Regions from separate parts of the Peribacillus sp. NPDC097198 genome, predicted to be linked through region 2. Evidence: riboswitches for the same ligand, from Rfam matches in the RefSeq annotation. Region 2 holds a riboswitch; the other holds the start of a gene.

Region 1 (3,420 bases), on a different contig from region 2:
CGAAGATGGATGTAAGTGAATTTGAAACGGGAAAATTACTGATTGTAATTGGAAATATGATTGCAGGATTGTTTTATCCTTCTATTTATATCTTTTTAGCTTCTTTATTCTTTTGGGTAGTATTGGATATCCCATACATAAAAACCGTGATTGTTCAAATGATTACGCTTAGTTTGCACTTACTGGAGAAGGTTTTGTTAATTCCCCTTTTTGTTTTGATGGATATTGGGCATGATGCCAACCCCTTTTCACTTGGAGTCATCAGCCAGTACTTCATTCGAAGCGATTACTTTATTCATTTTTTTAGTGAAATCACCATTTTTCAAATTTTAATCATTTCTTTACAATATTATTATTTGAAGGTATATACGGAACGAAGCAAGGCCTTTGTCTTATCAATGATCATTCTATTTTATATTGCCTCGTGGTTTGCTAAAGCATTTTTAGCATATCTACAAGTTGGCGTATTCGTATAAGGCGGTGAGAAAAATGAAAAAGTGGAAATTAGCAGCCCTATCAGTAGCATCTTTGGCCTTGATATCGGGTAATATTTACTTGATTGAAAAAAAAGACAGTAAAGTGGAACGGACCGTTTTTACCGAAAGATGGACACAAGTTAAGAAAGATACCATAACTGAAACATTTCAAACAAAGGGAATCTTTAAACCGGCAGAAGAATATGATGTTTATTTTGATGCTAAAAACAATGATTTTCAGAAATTCCTGGTTCACGAAGGGGACGAGGTAACGGCTGGAACATCCCTATTTGAATACACTACAACCGAACTGGATGCACTAAAAGATAATTTGGAAGCGGAAAAGGCCGCAACCGAAGGAGAAATCGTCGGAATTGATGAGTACATAAATAAGTTGAAAGCTTATCAAAGTGGTCTGGCCCTGGATTCAAACAAAACGGTTATCGATGAGACAGTAGAAAAGAACCTAAATATAGACATCACCACTTCTTCCTCAGACTTAATTAAAAGTAATATTGAGCAGGAGATGTACAAGCAGGAACTTGAAAAAAATAGCTTGAAGGAAAAAGTGGTCATGCTAGAAGCACAATTAAGCTCAATTGAGGTGCAAACCAATGCCGTTGAGACGACAAGTGAAGCGGATGGTGTCGTGAAGAAGATCAATAAAAATTTAACGAATCCGATTATTTCAATTGCTTCGACAGATATGGCCATCGAAGGTTCCTTCTCTGAAGAAGAGTTAAAGAAGGCAGAGGTAGGGATGGAGATAAAAGCTAGTTCTCCTGATTTGAAAAAGAGGTTGGGCGGAACCATCAGCCGTATACATCCTTATCCCAAAGAGGAGCCAACCCTAAAGGATGAAAATCGCTATACATTCGAAGCGGAAATTGTAACGGAAGCAGAGAATAAGGAAGCGCTATTAGACGGTTCAAAGGTCGACCTTACCGTTATAACGAATGTGAAGACGGGAGTCCCGACTGTTCCAACAGAAGCGATACATGAACGGAAGCAGCCGCATGTCTATAAAATGACCAATAAAGGGCATTTGAACCGACAATACTTTACAAAAGGGGCTCAAGCAAAAGGGAAGCAAGAGATGCTTAAAGGTCCAGCAGTGGGAGATGTCATCCTTTTAGAACCGAAAAAGGTAGTGAAGAACCACTCTTACTTCATTACCCCGCTCAAATTGGACAAGGTTCACTCTGCAACTTTTAAGAAACTATCCAAAAGGGAAAAAGTTAGATACATTTTACTAGGATTTTTGGAAAAATAATTTTCAGTTAAATCAAAAATGGCCATAATTTTTTTACTGTTAAAACTAATTACCTATTTAAACAATAAGTGTAAACCCACGTAGCACTCAATATTCTTAATCCCCTCTGTACTTTCGGAGTGTGGGGAAAGAAAATATATTTACAGATTAATATTTTTAGTATAATATTTTAATATAAGTTAGCTCGCTTAATCTTATAAAAAAGAACGGGGGAACCAATTTTGCGGATTATATTCGCTAGGGGTGAATTCAGAGATGAAAGGGCCATTGTGTTTCCGATTCCTAACCCGACAGCTAACCCCGTAAGCGTCTTCGAGGGAACATGTGTGAATAACACGCCAATAGGGAAAATGACACGTAGGGTGTCTTTTTTTTAAGCGTAAGGATAGAAGTTTTTCAATATACAGAAAAATTTTTCTCTTTTTATTAGTATCTTGTTTCCCTTACCGAGACAAATGTTTTTACATCAAAGACTATATGGAAGGTGAGGAAATTAAATGAAGAAATTCAAACTGAGTTTAGCAAGCCAAATATTCATTGGCTTAATTCTAGGAATTATCGTAGGTGCTATATTTTATGGAAGTGAGACGGCACAAAGCTATCTACAACCATTAGGTGATATCTTCCTACGTATGATTAAAATGATCGTCGTTCCAATTATCGTTTCTAGCCTTATTGTTGCAGTTGCAGGCGTGGGCGATATTAAATCAGTAGGGAAATTAGGTGCCAAGTCACTATCCTACTTTATAGTAGTAACACTAGTTGCAATAGGCGTAGGTTTATTATCTGCCAATATTATTCAGCCTGGCGCGGGCGTAAATATGGGTGAGCTTGAACAAACGGATATTTCCACTTATGTTGACACAGCAGAAACTAAGCAACACGAATCCTTTATAGATACAATCGTTCATATTGTCCCATCTAATCCGATTAAAGCAATGGTAGAAGGCGATATGCTTGCAATCATTTTCTTCTCAGTCTTGTTTGGACTAAGCATTGCAGCTATCGGTGAAAAAGGAGTACCAGTATTCCGTTTCTTCCAAGGTGCGGCGGAAGGTATGTTCAATCTAACCAATATGGTTATGAAATTTGCTCCGATTGGGGTATTTGCACTAATCGGTGTGACAATCTCTAAATTCGGTTTATCATCACTAATCCCATTAGGAAAGTTAGCCCTTTCCGTATACGGAACGATGATTTTCTTCGTAGTTGTCATCCTGGGGCTCATTGCAAAATTTGTAGGCTTCAGTATCTTTAAGTTAATTGCCATTTTGAAAGAAGAATTGATCTTAGCATTTTCCACAGCAAGTTCAGAAGCGGTTCTTCCAAGAATCATGGAGAAGATGGAGAAAGCCGGTTGTCCAAAACATATTACGTCTTTTGTTATTCCGACTGGTTACTCATTCAACCTAGATGGTTCCACATTATACCAAGCTTTAGCAGCCATCTTCATTGCTCAAATGTACGGCATACATCTAAGTGCTTATGAGCAAATAACGCTAATGTTAGTGTTGATGATTACCTCTAAAGGAATTGCCGGTGTACCGGGCGTATCCTTCGTTGTACTTTTAGCAACATTAGGTACGGTGGGCATCCCAATTGAAGGACTTGCCTTCATAGCAGGTATTGACCGTATCCTTGATATGGGTCGTACTGTAGTAAACGTTATTG
Region 2 (3,420 bases):
TCGATTCTAGACGAGGAAAAATCGAGTATCATTGGAAGAAATGTGTGGAAGCTATTGCTTAGTGGAATGGCAGTCTCCATGCTAAGTGCCATGATTGTTGGATTGTTTGTTTGGTAACGCTGTGTCTTATAGTTTACTAGATCACCTTAAATATTGTGGCGATAATACGTGAATGAAGAATAAATTAGCCAAGTGATTTTTAGGTATAAATGATGTTAATCCCTTAATCGGTAAGATTAAGGGATTGCTTTTTTTACATGAGTATAAAGAGAAATTAATAGTCACGTTTCCGATAAGGTGAAGGCGTGAAATACAATAGAGTTGTCATAATAAAAGCATGAAGAGCAGAAATTTTGTCCATGTTTCTGCTCTTCCAATTGAGTCGATGTCAACTAAATCACCCCACTCATTTTAGATTTTCTAGGTATTTCTCCAAATCCTTATCAACTATGAAAACTTCAATCCGTTCTCCCGTTTTGGTACTAATGTCACTGTGTGAAGAAAGGACTTTACAACCTGTTAGATCCTCGACAATTTTTTCATAATCCTGACTGTACATTTCACGTAGAAGAGAGCGCATTTTTTTTACAAGCTTCTTTCCAGAATCCTGACTGACGAGGTGTTTTTCTTCGACAGTCAAGACTCCTTTAAAACGAGTGATCAGCATGTCATTAATAATGTAGGTTTTAACTTCTTGTGGTCCTCTGCCTATTAAATCACGCTGGAATTTAATGAATGCTGCACTAATTTCGGCTTCAATTTTCTTTTTTTGGTTTAACATAATGCCTCCGATTTTTTTCATCGATCGTATATGGGATTCATCATAATGCCGGATTCAAGTTTTTGTCAATACAAGTTTGTATATATATTAAAATATTAGAAATATATAGGATTAATGAGTAAATAATACTTTTATATAGAAAAACAGAAGTATATGGTCGAATATGAATCTATTTGCGAATATATGGAATTTTAATGGGGTTTACAAAGGTTTGCTGATGAGCGTAGAATATGCTCATCAATAACAATTTGATATCGGCCAAATCTCAAGTAATTGAGAACGGAGGACCCATTATTTATGGGGTTAATTCTGCTTTTGCAGAAGGGATGTGAACTCTTTCGCCATCCTACCCGTCAGCTAACTTCGTCGGCTAAAGCGAAGGAGGTCATAAGACCACCTTGATCCAGGAGGCTTTTTTGTTGTGTTTGTAGCAAAATAGCAACCTGTCATTTCAGTAGGTCTTTTTATTATGCCTATAATTACATGAAAAGGTTTCTTGGAAGACAGATCGCAAAGAGCGCTGAAAAGCTTGCTGGGCGATAAGTAGACCAATGAGTACTTTTTCTCCACTAATACTGTTTGCTTTTGCAAATATTCTTGTTTGGATTGTGAATCATTTTTTTCACTATTGAAACTAGGATAGCCATGCAATGCGGACTATTGGAGAAGGGGTAAGCATTGGTCTATTTTTTGTGTTCTTTTGGCACCAATTTCTCTACTAATCGTGAAGGAGGTAAATTGTAAAGATTTTTAAAAAAGTGAAAGGAAGGTTCGGATGGATGCTATAACTATCTTTCTAATGGGTACACCCTTTTTACTTTTCTATGGATTCATTCATTTTTGTAACAAAGTTATAACGAAAAAAGGAGAGGAGTAGAACATGTTATTCATTCTTATTGTCCCAGCGGTTACCGTGTATTTAATTCACGCTTTATTATACCCAGAGAAATATTAATAGAACGATAACGGAGGAAATGTAAATGGATTTTTTACAAATCATTGTGGTGTTGTTTTTGGTAGTGATCCTAGCCATACCATTGGCCCAATATTTAGCGGCAGTATATTCCCTTGAAACCACAAGGCAAGATCGTATGTTCGGGTGGTTAGAACGAGGCATTTTTAAAATATCTGGTATTAAGACATTTGATATGAATTGGAAGCAATATGCACAGGCATTACTCCTAAGTAACTTAGTCATGTTTGTCATCTCATACATGATTGTACGGCTTCAGGGAGTTTTACCGGGTAATCCAAGTGGGATAGCCAACATGGATCCGTCATTGGCATTCAATACGGCAGCAAGTTTTCTTACTAATACCAATTTACAGCACTATAGCGGAGAATCCGGACTTTCGTATTTATCACAAATGATTGTCATCATCTTCTTGATGTTCACGACACCAGCAACCGGTCTTTCCTTATGCATCGCTTTTTTCAGGGGTTTGACCGGTCAGAGGAGTTTAGGGAACTTTTATGTAGATTTAATTCGTTCGATCACTCGGGTGCTACTGCCTCTCTCCATTTTTGTCAGTTTGGTTCTGGTATCCCAGGGGGTACCACAGACCCTTGGTTCTACGGTAATGGCTACTACGTTAGAGGGAGCCACCCAACATATTGCAAGAGGACCTGTGGCTGCATTGGAGTCAATAAAGCACCTTGGCACAAACGGCGGTGGATTCTTCGGTGTCAACTCGGCGCATCCATTTGAGAACCCTAATGGATTTACGAATGTATTAGAGATTTTATCGATGTTTCTCATTCCTGCTGCCCTTCCATTAACATTCGGATATATGGCGAAAAATAACAAACAAGGATGGATCTTATTTTCAGCAATGGGACTCATGATGCTTGTTTTCCAAAGTGTGAATTACGCTAGTGAACAAAATGGCAATCCCCGATTGGAGGCAATAGGCCTTTCACAAGAGAGTGGAAACTTAGAGGGGAAAGAAGTCCGATTTGGGATGGCTCAGAGTGCCCTATTTACAACGGTGACTACAGCTGCCACTACAGGTTCAGTTAATAATATGCATGATACGCTGACACCGCTCGGTAGTATAGCGCCACTGGCCATGATGATGCTGAACTGTGTATTTGGCGGTGATGGGGTAGGCACGATGAACATTCTTATGTATTCCATATTGGCTGTATTCATTGCTGGACTGATGGTCGGGCGTACGCCAGAGTTTTTAGGTAAGAAAATTGAAGGGCCGGAAATGAAATTAATAGCCATGACGATCCTTCTACATCCGTTAATCATTTTGGTACCATCTGCTATTGCACTAACGGCACAGATGGGGACATCGGCCATTTCAAATCCAGGTTTCCATGGGCTCTCTCAAATTGTATATGAGTTTACTTCAGCTGCAGCCAATAACGGTTCTGGTTTCGAGGGCTTAGGGGATAATACACCTTTTTGGAACATTTCCACAGGTTTGGTCATGTTGTTTGGCCGTTATTTTTCCATGATAGCCATGATTGCTGTTGCTGGATCATTACTTGCAAAAAAACGTGTCCCAGAGACGATGGGTACATTTAAAACAGATAATCCTACATTCCTTGTCATTCTTTTATGTACGGTTTTAATTATTGGAGCTTTGACTTTCTTCCCAGTGATTACCCTAGGACCTGTCGCAGAATGG

What was found. A riboswitch is a leader RNA that binds a small molecule or an ion and turns the genes downstream of it on or off. The one in region 2 is predicted to bind cyclic di-AMP.
Region 1: linked by a shared signal. The riboswitch ahead of ACIQXQ_RS20485 (cation:dicarboxylate symporter family transporter) and the one ahead of ACIQXQ_RS19910 (potassium-transporting ATPase subunit F) in region 2 are both predicted to bind cyclic di-AMP.

What each region holds. Positions count from the first base shown of each region.
Region 1 covers NZ_JBIWDO010000021.1:27,113-30,532, reverse strand. The annotation lists gene ACIQXQ_RS20495 (hypothetical protein) at 1-476, shown strand, start outside; gene ACIQXQ_RS20490 (efflux RND transporter periplasmic adaptor subunit) at 490-1,749, shown strand; cyclic di-AMP (ydaO/yuaA leader) riboswitch at 1,925-2,073, shown strand; gene ACIQXQ_RS20485 (cation:dicarboxylate symporter family transporter) at 2,247-3,420, shown strand, end outside.
Region 2 covers NZ_JBIWDO010000019.1:19,568-22,987, reverse strand. The annotation lists gene ACIQXQ_RS19920 (NupC/NupG family nucleoside CNT transporter) at 1-117, shown strand, start outside; gene ACIQXQ_RS19915 (Na-translocating system protein MpsC family protein) at 407-781, opposite strand; cyclic di-AMP (ydaO/yuaA leader) riboswitch at 1,028-1,168, shown strand; gene ACIQXQ_RS19910 (potassium-transporting ATPase subunit F) at 1,662-1,736, shown strand; gene kdpA (potassium-transporting ATPase subunit KdpA) at 1,762-3,420, shown strand, end outside.